3 regions of the Neobacillus sp. Fa239 genome follow, and region 2 is predicted to be linked to each of the others. Evidence: predicted binding sites of a transcription regulator. Region 2 holds the regulator's gene; each other region holds the start of a gene.
The links. Region 2 encodes Rex, which represses fermentation and respiration genes when NADH is low (regulators of the CRP and FNR family bind a similar motif). Its sites were predicted from a motif close to TTGTGAAATATTTCACAA; they were not measured.

Region 1 (10,114 bases), 1.1 Mb from region 2:
TTCTTTAGCCATATGCTCTAGCATTTCTTTCTTGAACTCATAAAAAAGCTCATACACCTTTAATAACTCAGGATGATGATCCCCATGAACGCGGGTTACCTTTGTGACATAGGGGCTAAGCTGTGCTAATTCATCGATTGTCACTTGGTGGTATTGGCTAATAACATGATCAATAATCGTATTGGAATCGGAATCGGTCCAAACCTCTAAATCTGTATCAGCATTGCTGCCTTTTTCAATAATAGTTTTTAATTCTTCCATCAAATTATCCATATTTAAATGGTTTTGCTCCACAGCTTGGGATAAAGGAATATTTCCACCACAGCAAAAATCTATGCGATTCTTTTTAAAAACGTCACTTGTTTTCGGTATTTCGTTCACGATATCTTTTACTAATGTATCTTCAGTAATTGTAAAGTTCATTATCATTTCCTCCTTAATATGAAACCTTTCTGTAATAAGCATAATAGAAAAAGAAAAAAATCTGGGTGATGGGAATCATACATTTCATATGTTTTTTTTGTTATGTTTTTAATAAGCATCACCTGTTTATTGAAGGTTGCTATGTTTACAGGTTTTGGTTAGTCTTATAATGGAATTATCTACATAATCATTTTTGAATATTTTGCAGGCAGGAGCTGATTAAATTTGTTGGAGAGAAGAAATCCCATCCCAGTAGCTGAGGCTGTTCAAAAAATAATGGAGTTTCAATTAACGGGTGTAACAGAATTTGTTCCGATAGAGGAGAGTTATGGACGTTTTTTGTCAAAGGATATTTTAGCCACGAACGATGTCCCTCACTTTAACCGTTCACCGTATGATGGATTCGCTGTTCGGTCAATGGATACAAAAGAAGCATCGCTAACCAATCCGGTAGAATTTGAAGTGATCGACCACATTGGGGCAGGGATGACAACCGATAAAATCTTAAACGAATTTCAAGCGGTTCGAATCATGACGGGAGCTATGATGCCATCTAGGGCAGATGCAGTTGTCATGCTGGAATTAGCTCAAACGTTCGAGAAAAATGGAAGACCATTTATGACGATTAAACGAAGTATAAAAGAAGGGGATAATGTATCTTTTCATGGTGAGGATTGTAAGGAAGGTGAAATCTTAGTAAAAAAAGGTACAATCATTAACCCTGGTATCCAAGCGATTCTCGCCACCTTCGGATATAAAGAGGTTCCCGTCGCAAGAAAACCTATTATTGGCTTGTACGCGACCGGAACAGAACTATTAGAGGTAGATGAACCGCTGGTACCGGGGAAGATTCGTAATAGTAATTCCTATATGATTGCTGCACAAATTGAGAGATCTGGAGGAAAGGTCCAATATTTTGGCAAGCTTCCTGATGAGCTCGCCACTTGTTTTGAAGCAGTACAAAATGCTTTAGAAGAAGTCGATCTATTAATAACTACCGGCGGTGTTTCCGTAGGAGATTTTGATTTTCTTCCCGAAATTTATAAAAAATTAGAGGCAAATGTTCTATTTAATAAAGTGGCGATGAGACCTGGCAGTGTGACGACCGTTGCCCAGCTTAATCAAAAAATTCTTTTTGGTTTATCTGGGAATCCATCGGCATGCTACGTGGGGTTCGAGTTGTTTGTCCGACCGATTATTCGAAGGATGTTATTTTCGGATAGACCACATTTACGGAAAGAAAAAGCCGGACTTGAGGCAGGATTTCCAAAGCCAAATCCCTTTACAAGATTTGTTCGAAGCACCGTAACGATTGAAGAAGGGAAATTAAAAGTTTCGCCGAGTGGTACCGATAAGTCTAACATTATTACGAGCCTTTCCGGTGCAAATTCACTAATGGTGCTTCCTGGAGGGACGAGGGGTTTTGAAGCAGGGAATGTGGTAGATGTCCTTTTACTAGAGGATCAAACCGGCAGTGATTGGCCTTGGTAAAACCGGTTATATTCCAAGTGGTTGGCTATCAAAACACTGGTAAAACAACGTTCATTTTAAAAATAATTCATGCTTTAAAAGACCAAGGGCTCCAAACCGCCACCATTAAGCATCACGGGCATGGCGGCAAGCCAGATGTATTAACTGATAAGGATTCATCGAGACATCTTACAGCAGGGGCACATGTCTCGATTGTTGAAGGGGACGGAAGGCTGATTCTTCAGGCAGAAAAATCTCGGTTTACTCTTGTTGATCAATTAACGCTTTTAGAAGCGCTGCAACCTGATATTATATTAATCGAGGGGCACAAGCATGAGAATTATCCCAAAATGCTAATGTTAAGGGACACGGAAGACCTAACGCTTTTAACTACAATTTCCAATGTGAAGGTGATCATTTGTTGGACCGATGAATTGAACGCCTATCTTAGAGAGAAGCTGGATATTCCATGCTTTTCACTTTTTGATCAAACAGCCCTACAGTACGTAATTGGATTATTAAAGGGCTAGTTAAAAATTTGCTAATAATGTTAATAAAATTGTCAATAATGTTAGTTTTGTCACTGCGGCCTAAATCGACTCCTTTGTAGACTGGGAAATGGGGAGTATGTTTGTTTTCATAGTGGAGAGAATCGGACCAAAAGAAGGCTGAAGCCTTCTTTTATCATTTTGTTATGTGATATGTTTCACTTATTTTTCCATGTCACTCCCTTATATTTAAGGTAGATAGAAAAGGGAGTGAACGTGTTATGAAGTTATGTTTACCAAAGCAGCATGGTGCATGGGCAATGACGATTATCCCATTTTGGCTGGGGGTGATAAATGGGGGCCTTTTATGGCAGGATATCCCTTTTTTCATCGGTTGGATTCTATTGTATTTGGGAACCTTTCCGATTCTCCTTCTTTTTAAAGGAAAGAAAATTCCCTTTTATACAAAATGGGCATTTCTTTACATGGTCCCAGCATGTTTGTTGCTGCTGCTCCCACTTTTTAAACGGCCTTCCATCATTTATTTCGGTCTTTTAATGATACCGTTCTTTATTATTAATGCTTTTTATTCTTCTAAAAATCAAGACCGTGCCTTAATGAATGATTTTAGTGCGATTTTTGCTTTTTCGATAGCCGGATTAGCAACAAGTTTTTTTGGCTTAGGGATTATAACCGTCGAAGCGATCCTACTGTTTTTTGCTTCTATCCTGTTTTTTGTAGGCTGTACATTTTATGTTAAGACAATGATTCGTGAAAAGAAAAATCTTCAGTTTAAGTGGATTTCTTGGAGTTATCATCTATTATTAATTTTTGCCTGGATAATCTTAGGCCATCCAATTGTGGCTGTTGCCTATATCCCAAGTTTAATACGGGCAGTCATTTTTTATGGAAAACCATTAACACCTAAACAAATTGGCATATACGAAATCATAAATTCAGCCGTCTTTTTCGTTATCATGGCCATCCAAATTCAAATTAGATTCTTACATTAAAAAAAGCGCCTTCGAAGGCGCTTTTTGGTCGTGTTTAATCTACTTTACATATTTCAATTGGACAATCTTCGCAATCAATTTCTGTTTTTAAAAAGTCAAGATCATGAATCGTTATGGAACCTTTTTCTATTGAAATAATCTTTTCCTTTCGTAAGTCGCTCAGTAAACGGTTAACCACCTCTCGTGATGTTCCGCAAAAATTGGCCAATTCCTGATTCGTTAATAGAAGTCGTATTAAAATTCCATCATCGCTTTTAATACCATAGCTGTTCGATAGACGGATTAAAGTAGAATATAATGCCCCTTTTTTTCCATGAAGAACCAAATCACGAAATTTCGTTTGTGTTCTGCGAAATTGCAGGCTCATCCATTTCATGAATTCGAGTGAAAGGGAAAGGTCCTTTGAAAGCATTTCTTCTAAAACATCCTTCTTGATAACGGCTACTTCTCCACTTTCGATAACACGTGCACTTAATAAATTTCGATCAGAGGAGGAAAAAATATTAAGTTCTCCAACGAAGTCTCCTTTTGAACACATCCTCAGGGTTAATTCTCTTCCATCAGGGATGATTTTACTGATATGGAGGATTCCCTCGCGAATAATATAAAACTCATCTGCGGGTGATCCCTCTTGAAAAAGAAAGGTACCTTTCTCCATTTTTCTTATGTTATGAACAGAATCAAAAAGTTGTTTTAACTCCATGGGTACTTCTGTAATTACTTCTGTAATTGACTGCATCCTACCAACCACCTTAAAGGGGCGAAATAAATCGCAAAATTTTATAAATAATTAACCATGACAGTCAAGTTGAACAATATAGATATCACTATAATTATATTGGTAATAAAAGATAATTAGCAATAAATGAGGAATAAATTCATACAATCGTCAAAAACTAAAAGCAGCCTGTCATTATTGCATAGGAAATATTGTCGATTGAAGAAGTAATTTGAAAGAACTTCCTTTAATGACCACAAATGAAATGGAAATAATAAAATTGTACATGAGAAGGAGGGAAATAAATGGGGCAAAATCGTCATTTTAAATCCGGGCAAAAAGCACCTAATAATGGGGTATATATTGAAGTTGGCGAAACGGGAGACAATGTGCTCAATCCCAAAAAAATAAAGCTAAAAGCAGGGGACGCGTTTCCGGAAACATCAAATGATAACCGGCATTGGACCTATCAACGGAAACCATGAAGCAGCAAGAAAAAGTCATCCAAGCGGATGACTTTTTTATGTCATATGTCAACAAACTGTACATTAGGATAACACTTCCATTATAATTAAGTTAATTAGTCAAAAATGGTCAAATCAAGGAGTGAAGAAATGGATTTAAACCGAATGACAGAAAGATTACAAAATGGTTTGTTGGATGCCCAGACACTCGCCATCCAAAAGAATCATCAGGAGGTTGATGAGTCCCATTTATTTTTTACCCTTATAAATCAAGAGGATAGCTTGATTCATTCAATCTTTGAAAAAATAGGATTATCTTCAGACCTTGTTCGGGAACAAATAATGAATGAATTGAACAAAAAGCCACAGGTTACAGGAAGCGGCGCGGAACAGGGGAAGCTATATATTACGGCAAAACTGCAGCGATTGTTTGTAGGTGCAGAAGAGTTTGAAGCTAAATTTTCAGATGATTATTTATCGATAGAGCATATTTTATTGGCGGCGGTCAATTCGGAAGATTCCGTATTAAAAAAAATCATAAGAAGCAATGGAAAAACGCCTGAGAATATTTTGCAGGCAATTAAAGAGATAAGGGGGAACCAAAGAGTGACATCACAAAATCCTGAAGCAGGTTATGATGCCCTAAAAAAATATGGAAGGGATCTGGTTGCGGAAGTGAAAGCAGGGAAAATGGACCCTGTGATTGGAAGGGATACCGAAATCCGCAATGTCATAAGAATTTTATCTCGAAAAACAAAAAATAATCCTGTGCTGATCGGAGAACCGGGAGTAGGAAAAACAGCGATTGTGGAAGGACTTGCTCAAAGAATTGTCAGAAAGGATGTTCCGGAAGGTCTAAAGGATAAAACGATTTTCTCACTGGACATGAGTGCGCTGATAGCAGGGGCAAAATTTAGAGGGGAATTTGAGGAAAGGCTAAAGGCTGTATTAAATGAAGTAAAAAAGAGCGAAGGGCGAATTTTGCTTTTCATTGATGAGATTCATACCATAGTGGGGGCAGGTAAGACAGAAGGGGCAATGGACGCAGGTAATATGTTAAAGCCGATGCTCGCCCGCGGTGAGCTGCATTGTATTGGAGCCACAACACTTGATGAACACCGAAAATATATTGAAAAGGACCCAGCGCTCGAACGCAGATTTCAGCAAGTCCTTGTACAAGAGCCGAATGTAGAGGATACCATTTCGATCCTCCGCGGTTTAAAAGAACGGTTTGAAGTGCACCACGGTGTAAAAATTCATGATCATGCCCTTGTAGCCGCTGCCACTTTATCGAATCGTTATATTACGGATCGCTTTTTACCAGATAAAGCAATCGATTTAGTGGATGAGGCGTGTGCCCTGATTCGGACTGAAATTGATTCAATGCCCACAGAGTTGGATGAAGTGACGCGCAGGGTCATGCAGTTGGAAATTGAAGAAGCAGCCTTAAGAAAGGAAGAGGATGCGGCGAGTAAACTACGGTTAGAAGCTTTATTAAAAGAACTGGCTGACCTGAAGGAACAAGCCGATGCGATGAAAGCAAAATGGCTGAAGGAAAAAGGGAGCATTCAAAAGCTGCAGGAGAAAAGAGAACAAATTGAAAAGCTTCGCTGGGAGCTGCAGCAGGCTGAGGACAAGTATGATTTAAATCGTGCGGCAGAGCTTCGCCATGGGCAAATTCCGTTAGCAGAAAAAGAGCTAAAAGAATTAGAAGCTCAGGCGGCTAAGGGTGAAAAGCTGCTCCGTGAAGAGGTAACCGGTGAAGAAATATCCAATATTGTTTCAAGATGGACAGGGATTCCACTTTCAAAGCTTGTGGAGGGTGAAAGAGAAAAACTTTTAAAGCTCGATTCTCTGTTACATGAACGGGTTATCGGACAAAATGAAGCCGTTCAATTAGTTGCAGATGCAGTACTTCGCGCACGTGCGGGCATTAAGGACCCTAATCGTCCAATTGGTTCCTTCCTTTTCCTGGGTCCAACAGGAGTGGGGAAAACAGAACTTGCAAAAGCCTTGGCAGAATCACTTTTCGATAGTGAAGAACAAATCATCCGCATCGATATGTCTGAATATATGGAAAAGTTTTCTGTTTCCCGATTGATTGGAGCGCCTCCAGGTTATGTTGGCTATGAAGAAGGTGGCCAGTTAACCGAAGCTGTGAGAAGAAGGCCATATTCTGTTATATTGCTGGACGAAATCGAAAAGGCACATCCAGAGGTCTTTAATATTTTATTACAGGCGCTTGATGACGGACGGATTACAGATTCTCAAGGGCGAATCGTAGATTTTAAAAATACCGTAATTATCATGACCTCCAATATAGGGTCTCAGTTTCTGTTAGAAGGTCATGATAATGAATTTGAAATGAAAGAAAACGCACGGGAAAAGGTGTTTTCACAATTACGGGCGCATTTCCGTCCCGAATTTCTTAATAGAATTGACGAGACGATATTGTTTAAACCTTTATCATTGGGAGAAATAAAGAGCATTGTAGTGAAGATGATTAAGGAGCTTGAGGAAAGGCTTAAAGAGCAGAATATCGAAATTTCGATCAATGATGACGCCAAGGAGTATATCGCTGAAAATGGTTTTGATCCGATTTATGGTGCACGGCCATTAAAACGATACATTCAAAGAAATATTGAGACAAAGCTTGCAAGGGAAATTATCGCCGGGAATGTTCACGACCATTCAAAGGTTGTCTTAGAAACTAATAATGGGGAAATAATGGTGCAAATTCAATCTTGAAGAAAAAGAGTCTGCCTCGTAGTCACGGGGCAGACTCTTTTTAGAGAATTAATGTTTTTCAACAGGTTCATTTGGAATCATTGCTGATATAGCGTAAACCAAAATGGTTACGACGACGGCTAAAACGGCACCAACCTGAACATTGAAAGCAGTGCCCGTCATAGAGCTGACTACGTAAGTTACCATTTCAACCAATAATAGAGCCCAGAAAAAAGTCCAAAAATATCGCACAAAATTCACCTCTAACATTATTGCATCTTCTTTTAATCTTACCATAGCATATTAAAATAATAAACGCTAATTTTCATTTTTGTGATTAGTCAATGTGTTTTTATTAATATCATACAAGATGTGTTGAAATAGGCAAATCCCCGTTCATCTTTTGTGAAACCACATACAATATGCTGAGGAAATATGTAAAAGGAGAAATAGCAATGGAGAACCGGAATTTCCTATTGGATTCAGAGTGGAACATCATCCATTACCCTGAAAGACCAACAGGTTTTGCCATATTAATCATCGGTGATGAAAGACATTTTGTGGATGAACAAAACAGCTTTTGGATGCAAAACGAAGGAAAGCTGGCCATAATCGATGAATTAAAGAAATCAGGGTATACCATTTTTTCCTCAAATCTTTATGGGCGAAACTGGGGAAGTGAAAGGGCCGTCGAGCTCGCACAAAGATTATACCAATATGTAATTCGCAGCGAAATCCTAAATAACAAAATTCATATTTTAGCAGAAGGGATGGGAGCTCTTGTTGCTATTAGGTTATTGGAAAAAATGAGCGGACAAATTAGATCAGTGGCATTACTGAATCCAATTTTATCGCTTAAAGGTCATCTGGAACAGGAAAAAGAAAACAAATTTTTTTATAAGAAATTAGTGAAGGAACTGGAAGCCGCCTATCAAATGGATCAAGCAATGCTAGAGGAGGAGTTAATGAAATTTGAAGGGAAAATTACTCGAGAGCCGGTAGTCCCGATTCAAATGATCCAAGTTTTGTCTGGTGGAAAATCTTATAACCAATCAAAGCTCCTTCAGAAATTAGTAAGCGGGACAACAATAAGTCCAACTTTTGTCCTGCCAGAAAAAAAGCCGCAACTCGGAAAAATGTTTATGAAATTTTATAAAAAGTATGAAGATGTCTTATAACCTGCTTCCTCTCCAAAAGAAATATTTCCTTCATTCCTTGCATAGGATTCAATAAGGAATATTTGGGGAGGACGGGTAAATGGACAAGGTAATTCTGTTTGGCGTATTTGATTTTATCAATTTTCATGTTTGTAAGACTTTACTTGAAAAAGGCATTGAAGTAAAGGGGATCCATGTTGAGAATATCGATAGGGTACCCTATCTTGATGAAAAAAGGTTTGAAATAGGCAGGAACGCTAATTTTTATGAGCAATCAATAATGGAATGGAATAATCAACATGACAGTGGGGAAGCCATTGTTTTTTCATTATATGATCTATACATGGACGGTAAGGAAGATATTTTACGAAATGAGGCAGTGACAAAGCCAATTCTTGATTTATTAAAGCAAAATCAAGAAAAAAGCACAATCGCATCATTTTTATTACCGGCCCAAATGGCCGTATATCCACTTGACGAAAGAGCCTTCAGACCATTGCGTGATTTTTTACAACAATCACTCGCAGTTAAACAAGAGCTTCAGCTTATTTATTTACCTTCCATTTATGGTCCTTGGCAGCCACAAACCTTTCTTTTTCAACGAGCTATCTTGACAAAAATGAATCTGCAAGAGAATTTAACGGAAATTCGTGAAGGAACAATGGATGCTTTATTTGTGGAGGATGCCATTGAAACGATGGTGGAAATTATCGATAGCAGGATCCCAGGAAGTTATTTGATTGAAAGCGGCAAGAAAAATCATTGGCAAAGGTGCGCTGCATATTTAAATATTGATAATAATCCCGGGAAAAAGAACAAGCTTGAATTGGATTTAGGTGAAGAAGAAATCAAAAGAGTTCCAATAAAAAATGTTACATCTATAGATGATTCTCTCACAAAGCAAACAATCCATTGGCAAAGATTGCTCGAAAAAGATCAATATAGATAATAATACTGCATCTTATGGTTAGCGATATAACTTTTCATTTCATTTCATAAAAGGTAGAATATAAAGGGCGAAATGTCACTGACATTCCGTCCTTTATATTTGGAATGTACAGCATATTCCAACGCTAATTACAAAGTTTAAAATCAACAGAATTGAAGGAGAATACATATGAATATGGATGAAAAGTCATTACAATTTATGCAAATCGCTATGAAGTATTTACCTGAAGCCAAGGACCAGTTGGACAAGGCTGGTATTGAATTATCGATGGATTTAATTCAGCCATTTATGAACTTATTTTCAAAAGTAATGCAAGAGGCCTATGAGCTTGGTTTAGCTGATGCACAAAAGGTCAGTAATCAAGGCTAAAAAATAAGCTGCCAGGCAGCTTATTTTTTTTCAAACTCATTCCAATAAAGATGACTATACAGAAATTTTCTATTAATAGATAATGAAAATTAAATTCATAAAATGGATGGGCAATTGCGGATGATAATGATGTATTTAACAGTTGCTTAAATATAGTTCTTTTTGCTAAAATTAGTACCAAGTCATAATAATTGATAATAAGCCTAAGGAGTTTTATTGCAGGATTACAAATACAGAAGGAGATGGCTTCGATGAGAGCTGGTATTGTAGGGATAGGAAGATATTTACCAGAAAAAGTTGTAACTAATGCTGATTTAGAAAAAGTGATGGATACAT
Region 2 (10,114 bases):
TATTTGCTGTCATTTCGGAACAAAATCCTCGCCCCTCTGAACTTGCTTTGCTGGGTCAAGATCGTTCAGGTGGGGATATTCACTCCTTTGTTCCCAATTATATTCGTTTAGCAGAAGCAGAAGCAAAATGGCTGGAATCGAAAGGAAAAATATTAAAAGGATAGGAACTGGAATGATGGTTGATTCATTTGTTTTTCGTTATATGCAAGAAGAGGATATCGATCAAATTTTGGAAGTAGAGCATGCTTGCTTTACAACACCGTGGAGCCGAGAGGCCTTTTACAATGAGCTCCATAATAATAAATTTGCTGTCTATATTGTCCTTGAGGAAGATAAAAAAATTATCGGTTATTGTGGTGCTTGGATTGTGATTGATGAAGCCCATGTAACCAATGTAGCTATTTTACCCGAGCATAGGGGAAGAAAGCTTGGGGCAGCCATGTTAGAAAAGCTGATGATGATTGCAAGAGAGATGGGCGCTAAAAGTATGACACTGGAAGTGCGAGTGTCAAATTATGTGGCCCAATCACTTTATCGAAAGTTTGGTTTTCAAAATGGCGGAATTCGAAAAAATTATTATTCGGATAATCTGGAAGATGCGTTAGTCATGTGGGTGAATTTATGAAAAAAGACCTGTTGATTTTAGGAATTGAGACAAGCTGTGACGAAACAGCTGTGGCCATCATTAAAAATGGACGAGAAATTGCTGCAAATGTAGTAGCCTCACAAATAGAAAGCCATAAACGTTTTGGGGGAGTTGTTCCGGAAATTGCTTCCCGTCATCATGTGGAACAAATCACGATTGTCATTGAGGAGGCATTAAAGCAAGCTGATGTATCCTTTTCTGAGCTTGATGCGATTGCTGTAACCGAAGGCCCTGGACTCGTGGGCGCTCTTTTAATTGGAGTCAATGCGGCCAAGGCGCTTGCCTTTGCCCATAATTTGCCGCTTGTCCCGGTTCATCATATTGCCGGTCATATTTATGCAAACCGACTAGTTCAGGAGCTGAAATTTCCTTTGTTAGCGCTTGTTGTCTCAGGTGGGCATACAGAGCTTGTTTATATGAAGGAACATGGGCATTTTGAAGTAATCGGGGAAACAAGAGATGATGCAGCGGGGGAAGCCTATGATAAGGTGGCAAGGACCTTAAACCTGCCCTATCCAGGCGGTCCGCATATTGATCGCCTTGCCCATGAAGGAAATCCGACCATTGATTTACCAAGGGCCTGGTTAGAGGAAGGATCGTTTGATTTTAGCTTTAGCGGCTTAAAATCTGCTGTGATAAATACGGTCCATAATGCGGAACAGCGTGGTGAAACGATTGCTCCTGAAGATTTGGCTGCCAGCTTTCAGGAAAGTGTCATTGATGTTCTAGTGAAAAAAACAGAGAAAGCTGCAGAAGAATATAAGGTAAAACAGCTGGTGGTTGCCGGTGGAGTTGCCGCCAATAAAGGCCTTCGACATGCACTGGAAACAACCTTTTCTGAAAAAGAAGGAATCGAGTTAGTCATCCCTCCTTTATCCTTATGCACAGACAATGCGGCCATGATTGCTGCGGCAGGAAGTATTATGTATGAAAAAGGCGTTAGAGGGGCTTTATCCTTAAATGCCATCCCAGGATTAGATATCGAAACCTATAATTGAGGTTGTCCATTTTCGGACAGTCTCTTTTTTTGTGGATAAAATATTATTCAAAATTTCATTAAAGTCAAAATTTTGTTGATAAGTCTGTGGATTTCTGTTGATAATGTGGATAAGTGAGGGTTTTATTGTGGATAATGTGGAAAAGTATTTTTAAGTGTTGAAAAACACCAATTTAATATGTGAATAAGACTGTGGAAAAGTTAAATATGATTCGACGAATAATGACAATTTTCATATGCTGCTAGTCAATATGTTGATAACCAACAAAGCCAATATATTATTCAGAAAAAAAACCGGGGTTCGTTCCCCGGTTTTCCTCCATTATTCCGCCAACTCAGCCCATTCTTCCATTAATTGCTCGAGCTCTTCTTTCGCTTTTTCATTTTTTAAATTGATGGTTAATACTTTTTCGTGGTCCTGAAAGATTACAGGGTCGCATAATTGTTGTTCGCACTCCTGAATTTGTTCCTCTAAGATTTCAATTCTCTTTTCAATGTCTTCTAATTTACGCTGCCTCTGCCGCTCGAGCTTTTTGCTTTCCTTATCTTGTTGATAAGAGTTTTTTTCTAAAGCTTCCGAATGGCGTTCTTTTTTTAATTGAGCTTGTGCAGCTAAGGCTTCCAGCTCTTCCTGTTCCAGCTTTTTTTCTACATAATAATCATAGTCACCCAGAAATTCTGTGCTGCCAGATTTACTTAATTCTAGTACCTTTGTAGCTATGCGGTTAATAAAGTACCGGTCATGTGAAACAAATAAAATAGTCCCAGGGTAGTCGATTAAGGCATTTTCAAGAACTTCCTTACTATCAAGGTCAAGATGGTTCGTCGGTTCGTCTAAAATGAGGAGATTGGCTTTTTCAAGCATGAGCTTGGCTAGGGCAAGCCTTGCCTTTTCACCGCCGCTTAAGGTGGATACAATTTTTAATACATCGTCACCGGAAAATAAAAAATTACCTAAAACGGTTCGGATTTCCTTTTCGGATTTTAATGGGTACTCATCCCAAAGCTCATTTAAAACACGCTTATTGGAGGTCAATTCGGCTTGCTCCTGATCATAATAACCGATGGACAGATTTGTCCCATATCGGACGGTACCACCAAGTTCCGGAAGCTTTTTAATAATCGTTTTTAATAATGTCGATTTCCCAATCCCATTGGGCCCCACAAGAGCAATGCTTTCACCTTTAAATGCCCGAAATGAAATTTCCTCCGAAACGATTTCGCCGTTATATCCGACAGCGAGTGAATCAACCATCAGGACATCATTACCGCTTTGTTTCTCAATCTCAAACGAGAAGGAGGCGGACTTTTCGTCGCCTAGGGGACGGTCCATCAGTTCCATTTTTTCAAGCTTTTTCCGGCGGCTTTGAGCACGTTTCGTCGTTGAAGCACGGGCAAGGTTCCGGGCGATAAAGTCTTGCAGACTCGCAACCTCTTGCTGCTGCTTTTCATATAGCTTCATATCCCGTTCGTAATTGACTGCTTTTTGATCCAGGTAGGAACTATAGTTTCCAATGAATTTTTGAATTTGTCTGCGGGAAACCTCGTAAACCTGCGTCACCACTTTATCTAAAAAATAGCGGTCATGGGAAACAATTAAAATTGCTCCATCATAACCTTGCAGATATTGCTCAAGCCAAGTTAAGGTGTCGATATCAAGATGGTTTGTCGGTTCGTCTAAAATTAGGATATCAGGCTTTGTTAACAGAAGCTTTCCTAAGGCCAGACGGGTTTTTTGACCACCGCTTAAACTGGATATCATGAGCGAGCTGTTCGAAAAATTTAATCCATGTAAGACAGAGCGGATATCAGCTTCATATTGATATCCTCCCTGTTCTTTGAATTTTACTTGGAGCTGGTCATATTCCTTTAATATTCTATCGTAGCTGCTAATTTCCGGGTCCGCCATTTGTTCTTCAAGCCTCCGAAGCGATTTTTCCATCGCTCTAAGGTCTTCAAACACGGTCAACATTTCATCCCAAATCGACAAATTCGATTCTAATCCGGTATTTTGGGCCAGATAGCCGATTGTTACATCTTTCGGCTTGATGATCTCACCGCTGTCGTGCGATATGAATCCGGCAATCATTTTCAAAAGGGTGGATTTTCCGGCACCGTTCCTTCCTACAAGGGCAACGCGGTCCCGGGTTTGTAATTCAAGTTTTATATTCGATAAAATAAGGTCAGCGCCATAATATTTTGCTAGTTGATTAACCTGTAATAAAATCATTCTATTCACCTCTATTACTTAAAAATAGTGTACCTTATTCCCCTTATATCGGCAATAAGTGCGATAATTCGACTAGGGAATAAGAAATTACTGTAAATTTGTCTTAATTCGCTCAAAGTTTCACACACATGAACGAAAAAATAGTGTATGATTTGATAGGAGGATTTTTTTTATGGCTGAATTTACTCATTTTAATGAAGAGGGCAGGGCGAAAATGGTTGATGTAAGTGATAAGCCGGAAACGGCACGTACAGCATTGGCCCATTCAAGCATCACTGTCAATAAAGAAATTTATGATAGAATTACGAATAATCAAATGAAAAAAGGCGATGTTTTAGCCGTTGCTCAGGTAGCAGCCGTTATGGCCGCGAAAAAAACATGGGATTTGATTCCGATGTGCCATCCCATTCCTTTGACAGGTATTAATGTCTCATTCTCTTGGAGCAGGGACCAAGAGGAGCTGTATAAGTTAAACATTGAGGCTGTTGTGAAAACAAAGGGCAGTACCGGTGTGGAAATGGAAGCGCTATCAGCTGCGACTGTATGTGCGTTAACCGTTTATGATATGTGTAAAGCAGTGGATAAAGGCATGGTGATCGGCCCGACTTATCTAGTAGAGAAAACGGGCGGTAAACATGGTGATTTTAAAAGGAATTAAAGGATACAAATCCATTCATGGGGGTGTAGGAGAACATGACGAATGATACAATGAAAATTCCACAGGCGACAGCAAAACGACTTCCATTATATTATCGATTTTTACAAAATCTGAGTGCTTCCGGGAAACAAAGAGTTTCATCAGCGGAATTAAGCGAGGCAGTGAAAGTAGACTCGGCAACGATTCGCAGGGATTTTTCGTATTTCGGGGCTTTAGGAAAAAAAGGGTACGGGTATAATGTCAACTACCTGTTAACCTTTTTTCGGAAAACACTCGATCAAGATGAATTAACAAAGGTAGCGTTAATTGGTGTAGGTAATCTTGGTACAGCATTTTTAAATTATAATTTTTTAAAAAATAATAATACGAAGATTCAGTGCGCCTTTGATGTCGACCCAAATAAAATGGGCACAACGATTGGGGATGTGCCAGTCTACCACATGGATGATTTAGAAGAGCAAATCATGAAAGAACAGATTCAAGTGGCGATTCTGACCGTTCCTGCTCCAGTGGCCCAAATGATTACCGATAAGCTTGTCAAAGCCAATGTCAAAGCGATCTTGAATTTTACTCCTGCAAGGTTAAATGTCCCATCATCCATTAGAGTTCATCACATTGACTTGGCAGTGGAGCTGCAATCGCTCGTTTATTTTTTAAAGCATTATCCGACAATAGAAATGGATGAATTGTAAAGAAAGAGGCCTTTCTACGAAAAGTAGAAAGGCTTTTTTTATTGATTAAGGGATTTTATTCCTGTCTTTACAACGTAACAGTGTTATGTTACATTGATTTTATGAAAGGGGTTATCAATATGAGCGAGGAGTTAATATCGAAAAAGGAATTATTAGATTTGGCCGGAATATCATATGGACAGTTATATAGATGGAAACGAAAGGATCTAATCCCTGAGGAGTGGTTTGTTCGGAAATCGACCTTTACCGGCCAAGAAACTTTTTTTCCAAAAGAAAAGATGTTAGATCGAATTAATAAAATTCAAACGATGAAAGAAAACTTATCCTTGGATGAGCTGGCAAACATGTTTTCCCCAAGCGTAACCGACTTAAATTTATCGAAGGATGAATTAATAAAACGTAACATTGTTTCGACAACAGTCGCCAATTTTTATTTAGAGCAGGAAAAAGGCAGTTTGAATTTCAATTTTTCAAGAATGCTTGAATTATTTGTTCTAGAAAAGCTTCTACAATCAGGGGAAATCAATTTGGATGAGGGGACCATGCTGCTGCAGCTGCTCATTGATCATCGTCAGGAGCTTAAGCAAAAAAGCGGAGAATTGGTGATTACGAGAAAGCTGGGTGTCTCTTCTTGTCTTTTATTGCTAAACGCAGAGGGTTTCCATTTAGAGCGGGGAACAAAAATGGTTGCTCAGCTTTCTCTGATGGCGTGTATCGAAGAAATTAAATCGAAATTACTATAAAGGAGAATGAAAATGGAAGTAAAAAATAGAGGAGATCTGGTTATTAATGGAATAGGGGCCTCGAACGGCGGACAATTCCATGATGTAACGTTAAACGGAAGAGGAACAATCAATAGTGATGTTGAATGCAGCCTATTTGATTGCAATGGTTCAGGGGTCATCAAGGGGAATGTAAAGTCAGAAAAGATGAAGATCAATGGTAATGCAAAGTTCCATGCGAGTATCGAAAGTCAGAAGATGACTGTGGATGGGTCGGCTAAAATCGACCAAAACGTTCAAGTGGAACATTTAAAGGTTTCCGGTCATGCTACTGTTGGCGGAAAATTAAAAGGGGAAGAAGTCATCATTCACGGCATCTTAAAAGTAGGAGAAGATTGCGAAGCTGAGAAGTTTAAAGCAAAATATCGCTTTACCATTGGCGGGCTTTTAAATGCGGATCTAATTGATGTGCAGATTTATGGAGATTGCAGGGCTAAAGAAATTGGCGGCCAAACGATAACCGTTAAGCAGCATAAAGGGTCATTAATCGGTACATTATTCAAGCCATTCTTCAATACACAGTTAGAAACGGAATTAATTGAAGGGGATAAAATTGACATCGAAAATACAAAGGCACAAATTGTTCGTGGGAAACATGTTACGATCGGGGAAAATTGTGAGATTGGCTTGGTGGAATATACTGATGAAATCTCAATTGATAAAAAAGCCATTGTAGGAGAATTCAAAAAGGTGTAAGAGGGAGGAGCAAAATGAAGACTAAAAATCTTATTATTAATGGGTCTGGCGAATACCCCGGCGGGCAATACGACAAAATCAGCATTAGAGGAGAAGGCACTATTGTCAGTGATGTCGAATGCTCTGCTTTTCATATTTATGGAACAAGCGAAATTGCGGAGAATGCAACAGCAGGGTCAGTCAAAATTCTTGGAGAAGCAGAGGTCAAAGGAAATATGGAGGCCGAAGAAACACTGATCATGGGTACAATGACCATCGGCGGCAATGCCCTTTTGAAAAAAACCAAGATTTTTGGAACGCTTGATGTGGGAGGCCGGCTGACTGGCGAAGAAACCACTATTAAAGGCAGTGTCACAGTGAATGGGGATGTTGAATATGAAAAGTTCGATTCAAGCGGCGGTTTTGAAATCAAAGGATTGCTCAATGCGGACTCAATCAAGATTTCGTTAAGATTTGGGGAAAGTCGTGCTGAGGAAATTGGCGGCGGGAAAATTATCATTAAAAGAAAAAGAAATTCGCTCCTTCCCTTTGGAGGAGAGGAAGGAACTCTTGCGGCCAAGGTCATTGAAGGAGATGAAATTTATCTTGAAAATACGAAGGCTGCAACAGTAAGGGGCAATAAGGTGAATATTGGTCCCGGATGCCAAATAGGATTAGTAGAGTATAAGAATGATTTGAAGCAGGACTCCAATTCAATGATTAAAATGTCAAATAAGATATAAAGGAGAATCGAATGGTCGCAAAGGAAAGTAAGTTGGGTTTTGTTGTTGCCGGTTTGCTGTTAGGGATATTGATGGCTTCGATGGATAATACGATTGTCGTGACTGCAATGCCGACGATTGTTGGCGACCTTGGCGGGCTGGAGAATTTCGTTTGGGTCGTATCTGCCTATATGGTGGCGGAAATGGCAGGAATGCCGATTTTCGGAAAACTGTCCGATATGTATGGCCGAAAACGATTTTTTATTATGGGATTGATTTTGTTCATGGCTGGTTCTGCCTTGTGCGGAACGGCTCAGTCGATTACTCAATTAAGTATTTACCGGGCGATTCAGGGGGCCGGCGGCGGTGCGCTTGTGCCGATTGCCTTTACAATTATGTTCGATTTGTTCCCGCCTGAAAAACGCGGCAAAATGGGCGGTATGTTTGGTGCTGTTTTTGGACTGTCGAGTATTTTCGGTCCGCTGTTAGGTGCCTATATTACCGATCATATTACATGGCATTGGATTTTCTATATTAACTTGCCATTAGGGGTTTTGTCCTTTATCTTTGTTGTTCTTAACTACCAAGAGTCTAAAGTTCATCAAAAGCAATCAATTGACTGGTGGGGCGCCATTACCTTAATTGGGGCAGTCGTCTGTTTGATGTTTGCCCTAGAGCTGGGCGGACAGAAATATAGCTGGGGTTCCAGTACGATTATTAGTTTGTTTGCCGGCTTTGCTGTTTTGTCTCTCATCTTTTTATTGGTTGAAACAAAAGCGAAGGAACCGATTATTTCTTTTAAAATGTTCCAGAACCGCCTTTTTGGAGGGAGCACTCTGGTTGGATTGTTTTATGGTGCGGCTTTTATGGCGGCTACGGTTTATATTCCCATATTTGTGCAGGGGGTTTATGGGGGAAGTGCGACAAACTCAGGATTGATCCTGTTGCCAATGATGTTAGGCTCTGTCGTTACGGCACAGGTCGGCGGATTTTTGACAACGAAAATGAGCTACCGTAATATCATGATTTTATCGGGCGTGATTATGATGGCTGGAATCATCCTGTTAAGCACCTTAACACCTGATACGAGTCGATGGATATTGACGCTTTACATGATTATTATCGGCTTTGGTGTCGGCTTCTCGTTTTCCGTTTTAAGTATGGCCGCCATCCATCCATTTGGAATGGAGCAGAGAGGTTCTGCCACATCAACCAGCAACTTTATTCGGTCATTGGGGATGACTATTGGCATCACGATCTTTGGTACGATCCAACGGAATAGCTTTAAAGGGAAGTTGGAGGATGTCTTTAGTGGGATGGGGCCGATGCCAAAGGGAGGATTTGGTGATTCTCGGGCACTTTTACAGGAGCAGGCAAGAAGTCATATTCCACCGCAAATTTTAAGTAAGATTACCGATGCCCTGTCCAGCTCAATTGTCCATACCTTTGCATGGGCCCTTGTTCCGGCGGGATTAGCGTTTCTGCTCATCTTTATTATGGGAAAAGAACGGATGGTTTTTAAAAAGGACGTGGAGGCTTAAAAAAGAGGCTGTTTCATAACACAAAGGGTCAGACCCCGTAACTTAATATATAGCTGAAAATTATCTTAAAAGCTGCTATATATTGATTGTTGAACGGAGGGGGTCAGACCCTTTTTTCATTTTTTTATTTGATCCTTATATTTCAAATGAAAGAAAATCAGCTTCAGTCCGGAACCAAAGTCAAAGGTGGCAAGAAGAACGAGCAGGAAGCTGAAATAGCCCCAGCCGCCACTGTTTACATCGTTAATCGCAAAGTAGGTAAACAAGCTGCCGAGCAAAAAATAAATGATGCCGGAAAACAAGGGTGAACGTCTCATAGAAAGCCTCCGATAAAATGTTGAATCAACCCTGCGTGGCGAATGACTTTTTCAATTTCATCCTTATAAGCAGATTGGATGATGACCACCAGCGTATTCATCGCCACATGGGCAAAAATAGGGACTATAATCCGCTTTGTTCTTACATAAAGAAAGGCGAAGGTAAAGCCCATGGCAGAATACAGAAGAACATGATGGGGCTCCATATGCGCCAAAGCAAAGATGACGGAACTGATAAGTGCTGAAATAAAGAAATTAAAACGTTTATACAGGCCGCCAAAGATAATTTTCCGAAAGACAATTTCTTCTAAAATCGGCCCAAAAATCGAACTTACTAAAATAGCTAATGGAAAGGAATTAATGATATCCAATATATTTTTTGTATTTTGTGAACTCATATTCACTCCAAGAAGACGTTCGATGTTTGAAGCAACGATTTGCGCAAAGAATGATAAAAAAATCCCCAAAAAGCCCCAAAGAACCGCTTCCCCAAAAGAAGAACCCCTTTCGTTGAAGCTATGGTTTCTCATTTCCTTCCTTAGTACAAATAGAACAAGAATAAGGGCAAGGGAAAAACTGATAATCAGCCAAATGGGAATAGCCAGCTTTTGTGCGACCCCCATTGATTTAAAAATAACCACCAATAAAGGAACACCAGCAAGGCTCGAAAACTGCATCCCAATATAAATAATTAAGATCATCCAATATTCTCGTTTCAAATTTTTATCTCCTTTAATTTAAACTAACTTTTATTTTACTCTTAAAACCGCTGGAGTTACAATTTCGAGCGGTTTTTTCAAAAACAATGTATAGAACTTACTGTTATTCACATACTTGTAAGGTTGAAAAAATCA
Region 3 (10,114 bases), 2.5 Mb from region 2:
TCAGTTGCGACTGACATTATGGGTGTCTCAGGTCGAGCAATGATTGAAGCGATTATTAATGGTGTAAATGATCCAGTAACATTATCAGGTCTGGCTAAAAGAAGTTTGAAGAAAAAAAAGGATGATTTAGAACGAGCGTTAATAGGATCCGTCGGACCCCATCAAAAGATGATGTTAAAAACTCAACTTTCACACATTGATTTTATGGACCAACAGATTGAAATGTTAAGTGAAGAAGTCCAGCAACGCATGCAGCCTTATGAAGAAGATATTGAATTGCTCGATTCTATCCCTGGAATTGGCAGAAGTCACGCCGAACAACTTTTGGCTGAAATCGGAATTGGCATAGATATTTCAAACCAGTTTCCTTCGGGTCCTCATTTATGTTCATGGGCTGGTATGGTTCCAGGTAACAATGAAAGTGCTGGAAAAATAAGTCCGGAAAAAAACCAGAAAAGGTAATAAAAAACTACGAGCAGCACTTATTGAAGCAGCACATTCGGCAGCCAGAACAAAAAACACATATCTTTCTTCCCAATACCACCGTTTGGCAGCACGAGTTGGTAAAAAACGCGCAGCAGTCACGGTTGGACATACCATATTAACAATTGCATATCACATGTTAAACAGAAGAGTACCCTATATTGAGTTGGGCGCAGATTACTTTGACCGACGAAAGAAAGAAATCGTAATTAAGCAATCTATCAAACGATTAGAGACTCTTGGTTGTAAAGTAACTGTTGAAGCAATAGCGTAATTATGGTCCAAAAAATATAGGTAAAATTCGAGACCCAGATCTTTTAAAAAAAATGGATCTTATAGGGTTTAGTTTCGTATTGCCAAAATGCCCCTTCCCCATTACTTTTTTTTCAGGATAGTTGAACAAGGTTATGTTTATTCTCTTTTGGCTTTTAATAAAATTTTTTTGATGAGTAAGTTCTGAAGTTCGAGCCACTAGATTCACAAGATCTGTTTTATTCATTGATAACACTCCTTAAAATACATTGAACCCTTATGGGGCGTACAGAATGATGCAGCTAAAGCTGTAGACGCGATTTTTAATTCTATTTTAGAAGCATTAAAAAATGGAGATAAAGTTCAATTGATTGGTTTTGGTAACTTTGAGGTTCGTGAGCGTGCTGCTCGTAAGGGACGTAACCCTCAAACTGGAGAAGAAATTGAAATCGAAGCTGGAAAAGTACCTGCATTTAAACCTGGAAAACAATTAAAGGATGCTGTATCAGGTAAATAATTTGCTCTTACTACATATAACAAAAAGTGGTGGTTGTTTAATCATCACTTTTTGTTAACCAATTTTGATATGGAGCAACACCTGAAATAATACAATCATCAATATAATTTGTATTTCAACTAAAGTGGCTTCTCTTCGACCTTATTTTGATTCTAATCGTTATACGGATTATCAAAGGGACTTTCTCAAGTAGATGTTCCTAGGAGGTATGTATTCCGCTCATCCCGGTCCCATAGTGGCTTATCCTGTTTTTTTGCTCACAGAATTAGAATCCCCATGCGTATCCTTGATTTCTTCTTTTCTCTTTTTCTCTTATTCTATCGTTTTACCACTGTCAGTTGGTACTGTCATATAAATATAACCAAACCATATTAGGACTTTTTATAGTAAAATGTAGATATACACTAGTCAGTAGCACTCATACTATTTATTTTAAATACCAAATTAAACCATTATAGTACTAGGAAAGTAAAATCAATTAATGGAAACACAAAACAGTGATGAGGATAATCCTCATTCACTGTTTTATTTTTGAGAGCAGGCTAAGATTTAGCGAAAAACCTTCTTGTAGTAAAGCAACTGTTTGCAGAACAAGGATAAAGTCACCCAGCTCTAAAAATAGAATTAATAATTTGATGTGTGTCCTTTCCAGCACGTTTGCCAAATAAGGAAAAATGAGTGACGCAGTGAATACATAATTAAAAATTAGCACCAAACCAAATTGTAAATATTATGTCATAGTAATCCCGTTGAAGTTAGGTGTTTTATAGTATAAACTTTAATTACTATTTGAGGAGTGATTAAGTGGAAACTGTCTTCGTAAATAAGCTAAAATTCAAGAAAAATTTATCGATGATTGAGCAATATGCGATCAAAGATTTCCTATTTAAATTGGTCGGTCGACCAGAAGAAGGATTGGATGATTATCTTCCACTTGAATACACAGTAGATGTCTTTGCTAAGATGGAAGCAAAACAAGAAACACCTCTCCTAATTAATGGGGTTGAAAATTTCAGATACACTACAATAACAGAAGATAATCAAATTGTAATAGGTCTTTTAGATTCGAATAAAGAGTTAAAGCATAGAATCATTTTTTTAGATGAGGTTTATTAGGTAAGCACTTTATTGTGCTTACCTTTAAATTTTTCCTTCCCTATATTGTACACTCTCCTACATATAACACACTTTTGAACTCAAGCACCCATTAGTTTAAGTATATTTCTTCACAAACTTTCTTTACAGTGAGAAATAAACAATAATCATCCTATAGAGTGAAACTAGTTGGATCTATACCGAATAAGAAAAAGCAATCGCCATAGCTATCCCCTTCTTAAAGTAAGGCAAAAATTTAAATCTCCACTAGTACCAATCAAATATGAACCAATACGACTTGTATGGTAGCCGATAAAACATGTTTGAAACTTCCTGTGGTAATAAATTGACCTATTTCCAAACTCTTTTTAAATGTAGAAATTCCTGAGCATATCCCCAAACCGATATGGGGGACATAAACAATTGATAAGTCAATACGTATGCAAAAAAGCCAAATATATTTTTTCTGATCTTAAGATCTAACCTTTGAAATACTTTTCGCTGAAAATGGTACATTGCATAATTGGTTAATAAAGCTAATGGTAAAACAAAAAGAATCGTCGCCCCAACGATATAATAATAGCCAAAGAAAGCCAGTATCAACCCAGGAATCCAAACAAAGCTGTATACAAAATCTAAGTAAGGAAAAATAAGATTTGTTCCTGTAAGGTACTTTGTGAAAATGGCTGGTTGATTCCAAGGTTTTACTTTTTTCAACGCTTCAATCATTCCTCTTGCCCATCTACTTCTTTGTCTTGCGAAATGGACTAACGTTTCAGGAACATCGGTAAATGCAACTGCAAGAGGCTCGAAATATACTTTACAATTCGTTTGTAACATTTTCCAGGTTAGCACTATATCTTCCCCAATAGCATCATCCCATCCCCCGAGTTCTTCAAGTGCTTCCCTTTTATATAAACTGAATGCTCCTTGAGCAACTAATGTTCCTTGATAAAATCCTTGAAGTCTTTTAATTGAAGCAATACCTAAAAAATAATCCCATTCCTGAATCTTAGTCCAAAAATTTTTGCGACTATTTCTAACAAGTACAGAGCCTGCAACAGCACAAAGATCTTTTGGTGCCGATAATAATCTACACACTAGGAACCGAACTGCTGATTTCGTTAAAAGCGTATCGGCATCAAGAGTAATAATCAAGGGGGTATCAGCCATGGCTAATGCCCGATTAAGAGCAAAATTTTTACCAGGCTTTTCTTCATGAATGACCTTTAAGTCTAAATGATATTCCTGACCTGCTTTCAGTGCCATGCTGCCAGTTTCATCCGTCGATGCATTATCGATTACAATAATGTTCATTTTACCTGTATAATCTTGCTGGGCAATATAACGAATAGTATCGGCAATGCCCTTTTCCTCATTTTTACAGGAAATAAAAATGGAAAGGGGATCTGTTGGATTGTGTACCTTAAATTCTGGTTGCTTATCAAAGAAAAGACTAATCACCATAAATGCGTTTAAATATCCAGGAAAATAGGCAATCGCAGCTATTATTAAAATCGAAGGAACTATTCCAATGATATGTTCTAAATCTTTAATCCAAGGAATAGAAAAATATACAGAAAAAAGGAACCATAAAAATGCGAATGCGTGACAAAACCAGAACTTCCAAATAACTGGAATATAGGATTGCTTTTTAGTTTTCATCTCAATCACCTATTAATAATTTCCCCATTTTTTAATCATTAATAAAATAATTGAATGACTAAAAATAAAAATCATTATCCTGCCCTTATTGAAGTAAACTCACCCGTTAGCACAACAAAAAAATGGATTGCCGCTGCAACTCCTTGTTCAGCAAAAGCACCCGTTAGTTTAAGTATATTTTTTCACAATCTTTTGCTTTGACCTCCTTTTATTTATCCCTATTAGATAGTTTTAAAACAATAATCTCAGGATGATTGAATAGCCTCTGAGGAAATATGCTATTTCCTAGCCCTCTGTTAACAACCATTGTTGAATTTCTTTTTTTGTACTTACCTGAAGAATACTTAGGAAAATATCCTTGATTGGGAGCGATTAAACCTCCAACTAAGGGTAACCTAATTTGACCACCGTGGGCGTGTCCAGAAAAAATTAAATCAAAATTATATTGTGTATATATCGGAAACAGTTCAGGTCGATGAGATAACAGTATCTTAAAGCCTCCTTGATTTTCAATACTATTTAATGCTCCTTTTAATTCAGTTCTAACCAGTTTACTCTCATCACCGTTATTTATAGCTGGGTCATCTATGCCAATTATATAAATATTATCATCACCAATATGAACCTTTTCCCAGCTATTTCGTAACACCTTAACGCCAAGTGTGGTTAAGTTCTTTTCAAGGGAGTTAAATTTTCTTGACCACCACTCGTGATTTCCAGTCACAAAATAAACTGGTGCAATTTTATTTATCTGCTTCATTAACGATATACTTGTTCCTTCGTCATAATTCTTTTGGTCAACTAAATCTCCAGTAAATACGATTAAATCTACTTTTAACAATTCCATTTTTCGGAATATAACCTTTTGATTTTCTCCAAATGCCTTACTATGCAAATCTGACAAATGAAGTATCCTAAATCCATTAAATTTCGATGGTATTTTTTTTGAACTATATTCCATTGTAGTAATGTCAATTGAGTTGTTTTCGTTATACAGATATTTCGATTCTGCCTGTACTTTAACTATTTTCAACGAAAAAAATGAAATAAATATTACTAAAAAACATAACCGTTTCATAATTCACCTCAGAATTATTCTTCCTTTTTGGTTATGCCCTTATTACGCTAACCTGCCCCGTTCGTATTATAAGGTTAGCCAGAATGCTAAATATTTCTGGTTGACCTTTTTTATTTTGGTCTTATTATATCAGTAGCCAGGGTATAACGTAACTGCCCGTGGGGCTTCGACCCCGTCAACTAAACCGTTCGCCCCCTACTTGTAGAAACATGATTGAGGCTGGTTGGGACTTAGATCTCGTAAAACAAGCGAAGCTGTGACACTGCATGGAGGAATTAGGGGTACTGGCAAATTACTAGTTTAGGAGGAGGATTTAGAATGAATCCAGTCGTTGGTCTGGATATTTCAAAAGGGGAAAGTCAAGTTCAAGCGTTTTTAGATAAAGGCAAACCATACCGAAAGAGTTTTAAAGTATCTCATACTGTTGAGGGGCTTAGTTATCTTGTAACGTTCTGGAGGATGTGAAAAATGAGTCTGGTAAGAAACCCTCAGTAATTCTAGAAGCTACAGGGCATTATCAAACTCCTGTTGTTCATTACTTGGAAGAACGAGGATATTTATTGATTATTATCAATCCATTGATTTCATACAAAGCAAGGGGTTCAAGTTTAAGAAAAGTAAAGACAGATGCCATAGATGCCTATCTTCTTTGTGAATTGTTTTATAAAGAAGAGTTAGAGCCTTATAAAAAGCGTGGTGTCCAATTATTAAATCTTCGTAATCTTACTAGACAACATGAAAATATAACAGGTGTGATGATCCAAACAAAGCTACAATTCCAGGCAGTGCTTGAACAAGTGTTTCCTGAATATAAAGGAGTTTTTGGGGATTTATATTCGGTAGTGTCGCTCTTAACACTTTCAGAATTCCCCTCTTCCGAGGACATTATTAAAGCGAGTGAGGGAACAATTAGAGACAAGATATTTGAATTATGTAAAGCCGATCAATTAGGTGGGCAACAGAAAAAGCAATTAAACTGAAAGCTGCGGCAGATCGAAATCCATTTGAAAAGGCAATTTATCAAAGTCATATTTTAAGCCTCGGTATGTACATTAATATGATTCTTCAATACAAAGAGCACCTATCAAAGTTGGAGTCGGAGATAGATGCCCTCGCTAAAGAAATTGAAGAATATAATATTATCAAATCTATCCCTGGTATCGGAGAAAAAATCGCTGCAACGATCATTTCAGAAATTGGGGAGATAGATCGATTTAATGATTATAAAAAGCTTGTAGCATTCGCTGGAGTCGACCCTAGTGTCTTTGAATCTGGTAAGTTTTCCGCCACTAAAAACCGATTCACTAAAAGAGGTTCCAGTCGACTTAGACATGCCTTATACATGGCTGTTCGTTGTGCCATTCGTGATTGTCGTAAAAAGAAAACAACGGATGAAGTTATCCCTCGTAACAAAAGAATGCGAGAGTATTACGACAAGAAACGTGAAGAAGGAAAACCATTTAAAGTAGCTGTAATAGCTTGTGTAAATAAGCTATTACATTGGATATTTGCCCTTTTTAAAAAAAAAACGACTTTCCAAGATATAGCGTAGAACCTAAATTAAACAAAAAAGCACAAAACCTTCCAATAGCGTAATTAACGGAAGGTTATTTGGCATGCACATTTTTAGTATATCATGTGATTTTTAAAATTTTTATTGAAAAATATTGACAAACTATTAGCTGGTTTACTTGAATAAGAAAAAAGCATTACCGTTGTTCCAGTAATGCACCCGAGTTTAAGTGTAATATTTCACAAATCCCCCCAAAATAGCTAAAAACGTCACAAGAAGGTGCATTATTCTTTAATGTCACCATTAGTATTAATCAAGAACGTCTCCCCTTTTTCATCAAATGCATGCTTAAAATCAAATGCAAAAGGAGTCGGACCATGCTTAATATAATGGTTGTATCTCCTGAATGCCTCCCCCCATGAGACATCCCTCACCATTTCTGTCCACCAAACTACATAAGATAGGTGTTTATCTGGATAAGGTTCTATCCATCTGCTTCTATCTCGTAATGCTTGCATATGCTTTCCTGAATAAGTAAAGCGATATAAGGATTGAAGGCTTCTCCATACAGTTAGTGTAAGAATAGGAGAACCCTTTCCTTTTATTGTTTCTTCAGGGAAAGGGACTCCTTCAGGTGAAAAGGTCTCTATAAGTCCTGATTTAGTTGCTTGACGATAAACTTCATTTCCCACTTGAAAAAATTCACGAGAGGCAGGGTGGTCATAGGGGTGGTTTAGCCTACCAACAGTATAGATTGAAACTAATGCCATAAATAGCCCTCCATCTATAGTCTTTTCCTAAGATATATTCAAGTAAAAATGTGGAAATTCCTTCTTCAGCTAACCTGCCCATATAGTTCAATAACGGCAATGAAAAACGACTGCCGAAAACAGCCCATTTGTTATGAAACTATAGCACCTGTTACTTTAAGTGTAGCATTTCACAAAGTTAGTAAAGAAAAATTAATAAAACCAACCCTATTCTATTATTGATAATGGTACTTTTTGGATATTATACTGGAGGTGAATTACTATTTAATAATGTAGGGAGAGATTTACCATGGAGGTAACATTTTCAGTAAGCAAATGGGATGAAAAGCCAGTAGACGACACTAGAAAGGAATTCCCTATTAATATTGCCCATGTAGAATATGATATTAATGGTGAATTAACAGGAAAAGCTTTTGTTGAATATTTATTATTTTATATAGACTCTACTATAGATGATGGTCACTTAGCCACTTCTAAAATTTCCGGATTTCTGCATTTTGAAGGAACTTACAAGGGAAAACATGGAACATTTACCGCTTTAGAGCAAGGGATATTTGATAAAGGAAATCTAGATTCTCCAGCAACAATCATCAAAGCTACCGGTGAATTAGAAAGCTTGATAGGGTCTTATAACTATAAGTTTACAGGTGAAACCAGTAAGATGATTCTAGACTTTAAATTCTAACAAAACAGTAAAAAGGGCATTTCTGTACTACCAGGAATGTCCTTTTGGTCAAAAGATTTTCTTCAACTCCTGCCATTTAGTTGAAGAAGAAAAAAGGATCGCCACAGTATTCCTTCATAAACTCAAGCACCCGTTAGTTGAACAAGATAACTTTTTTATTGAGTATTGTTTAATTTTCTTCTATTAATACTTTGAGGAGGTCGTTCAAACCAACCGTTATTTATCATAATACTCGCACCATCTTCTGCATAGGAGCCGGACTCAGCAAGCATCTTAGCATATTTTAACGGAAGATCGTGTCTTAAAGTCAATGACATAGAACCCCCATAATTAGCAATGCCAATGGCAGATATTGCTCCTACTAAGAACATCATTAATTTTTCGGAGTATGGCGGCGATGTAGATTTTGTTACTTCTGTACCCCAAGCCTTAGGAGCAGGGATACTACTTTCTGTAAGAACATTGTTTAAAATATTAATAAATTTTCTCGCTATTTCCTGTCCCTTAATAAAATAGTTTCTTATTTCAGGTGTATGAGCAACTTGACTGAAACCGATTAAAATAGTCATTCCTAGTTGATTATTATACAAATTTAAATATAAATGAGAAACTTCTTGGGACGTTAATGTTCTTCTTTCCCCAAACCAACCTCTTAAAAAACTCTCTTTTTCAACAAACATTGGTTTTTCATTTTCATAATCTAAATATGGTGGTTTAATATATATACCTTTATTTAGCATTACATTAGTAACTCTTTGTTTCAATTCAACTGATTCATAAATTGCCTTGCTGAAAAAATCTACGGTATCTTTCCGTGTACTTAATTGTAAAGCCATTCCGTAGTTTGCCAAGCCCCCTGCCCCCATATTTAGTAAAAAGTATAGATAAAAAATATCCGAAAAAAGGCGAGGTGTTTTTTTAATTACATCCTGTTCTATACTGAAACCGATTGGGACGAAATAATTCTCTAATGAGAAAATTCCTCTAATTTTATCAATATGTCTTCTTGAAATATTTATTGCAAATTCAATCTCTCCTCTAGCATCGCTATCCTCAATAGTTTCAAGAAAATGTTCGAAAATGCAAACAGCCGCACTATCGCTCATATACGTACTCCAGAGCGATGCGATTTCAGCTGAAGTTAAATTAATTTTAATATCATTTTTTTCTTCTTCCATAGCAAGTCCCCCAAAATATTTTGGTTATATTATCTTCCTAAGCTCCCCAATTTATGAGTGATTTTGAAATTTTTGGAATTTGATGTTTGGATTTATCTTTATTCCACTAACCTGCCCCGTTAGCACAACAAAAAAAGCTGCTGGTAATGACAGCTTTATTGTAGCTATTGCCCCCGAATGTGCTATAGCAATCAGGCGAGATCTACTAAAATTTCTCATAAACTTTAGACGTCCTATTGGGGGCATTCGATGAAGACATCCGACAGGGATGCTCATTCTACCGCGCTTTGCTTACGATTTCTTGAAAGAGATGAAATAGACGATGACAAACACCACGACTATACCGATGTTGACAATTAACCGTGCAGTGAAATGATGTCTTAAGAACAGTACATCGACACTCACGATAACGGCAATCATCACCACGATGAACAGCACACGGAACAGGTTCCCTGTCATTTTACTCCCCCCCACAGATGTATACCGTCGCTCTACCTATCAGGCACATGCTGGATGTGTCGCATAACTGCCCGTTTATTTAAGTGTATTTCTACACAAAGTAAACATTCCATTTTACTTTATTGGCGTAGCAACCATCCAAACATGCCCGAATGGATCTTCAATTTTTCCTACACGGTCTCCATGTGGTAAGTCCTGAATCGTCCTTAAGGCAGTAGAACCTGAACTCACTGCTTTTTCAACAACATCATCTACATTATCAACATATAAATAAATGATTACAGGTGTACCGCCAAGCGATTTTGCCGCTTTGTTGTGTCCAAGAAATTCATCCGCTATCATAATGCGTGCATTTCCAACTTTAATTTCTGAATGCTCAACTTTCCCATCGCTATTGACCATTCTAGTTACTTCCACGG

Region 1: a site for Rex is predicted at 2,588-2,605, ahead of ACZ5XR_RS05225 (YwiC-like family protein). Genes of this name have one in related genera too.
Region 3: a site for Rex is predicted at 7,532-7,549, ahead of ACZ5XR_RS12065 (DUF3224 domain-containing protein). Genes of this name have one in related genera too.

Annotation. Positions count from the first base shown of each region.
Region 1 is NZ_AP041611.1:1,108,888-1,119,001, forward strand. Features, by position in the region: gene ric (iron-sulfur cluster repair di-iron protein) at 1-423, opposite strand, end outside; gene ACZ5XR_RS05215 (molybdopterin molybdotransferase MoeA) at 649-1,914, shown strand; gene mobB (molybdopterin-guanine dinucleotide biosynthesis protein B) at 1,908-2,423, shown strand; gene ACZ5XR_RS05225 (YwiC-like family protein) at 2,663-3,394, shown strand; gene ACZ5XR_RS05230 (Crp/Fnr family transcriptional regulator) at 3,429-4,097, opposite strand; gene ACZ5XR_RS05235 (YjzC family protein) at 4,418-4,597, shown strand; gene clpB (ATP-dependent chaperone ClpB) at 4,727-7,324, shown strand; gene ACZ5XR_RS05245 (YjzD family protein) at 7,373-7,555, opposite strand; gene ACZ5XR_RS05250 (lipase family protein) at 7,759-8,481, shown strand; gene ACZ5XR_RS05255 (Rossmann-fold NAD(P)-binding domain-containing protein) at 8,561-9,409, shown strand; gene ACZ5XR_RS05260 (ComZ family protein) at 9,584-9,778, shown strand; gene ACZ5XR_RS05265 (beta-ketoacyl-ACP synthase III) at 10,030-10,114, shown strand, end outside.
Region 2 is NZ_AP041611.1:6,384-16,497, forward strand. Features, by position in the region: gene tsaB (tRNA (adenosine(37)-N6)-threonylcarbamoyltransferase complex dimerization subunit type 1 TsaB) at 1-164, shown strand, start outside; gene rimI (ribosomal protein S18-alanine N-acetyltransferase) at 176-625, shown strand; gene tsaD (tRNA (adenosine(37)-N6)-threonylcarbamoyltransferase complex transferase subunit TsaD) at 622-1,644, shown strand; gene ACZ5XR_RS00050 (ABC-F family ATP-binding cassette domain-containing protein) at 1,966-3,873, opposite strand; gene moaC (cyclic pyranopterin monophosphate synthase MoaC) at 4,046-4,531, shown strand; gene ACZ5XR_RS00060 (redox-sensing transcriptional repressor Rex) at 4,567-5,223, shown strand; gene ACZ5XR_RS00065 (YhbD family protein) at 5,343-5,966, shown strand; gene ACZ5XR_RS00070 (cytoplasmic protein) at 5,979-6,701, shown strand; gene ACZ5XR_RS00075 (cytoplasmic protein) at 6,716-7,423, shown strand; gene ACZ5XR_RS00080 (MDR family MFS transporter) at 7,435-8,943, shown strand; gene ACZ5XR_RS00085 (YdiK family protein) at 9,060-9,260, opposite strand; gene ACZ5XR_RS00090 (lysostaphin resistance A-like protein) at 9,257-9,979, opposite strand.
Region 3 is NZ_AP041611.1:2,506,402-2,516,515, reverse strand. Features, by position in the region: partial or broken gene ACZ5XR_RS12105 (IS110 family RNA-guided transposase) at 1-757, shown strand, start outside; gene ACZ5XR_RS12100 (hypothetical protein) at 758-982, opposite strand; gene ACZ5XR_RS12095 (HU family DNA-binding protein) at 1,004-1,252, shown strand; gene ACZ5XR_RS12090 (hypothetical protein) at 2,057-2,368, shown strand; gene ACZ5XR_RS12085 (glycosyltransferase family 2 protein) at 2,699-4,012, opposite strand; gene ACZ5XR_RS12080 (metallophosphoesterase) at 4,221-5,090, opposite strand; partial or broken gene ACZ5XR_RS12075 (IS110 family RNA-guided transposase) at 5,409-6,642, shown strand; gene ACZ5XR_RS12070 (DUF3291 domain-containing protein) at 6,888-7,373, opposite strand; gene ACZ5XR_RS12065 (DUF3224 domain-containing protein) at 7,663-8,058, shown strand; gene ACZ5XR_RS12060 (DUF3231 family protein) at 8,214-9,236, opposite strand; gene ACZ5XR_RS12055 (hypothetical protein) at 9,528-9,695, opposite strand; gene ACZ5XR_RS12050 (VOC family protein) at 9,810-10,114, opposite strand, start outside.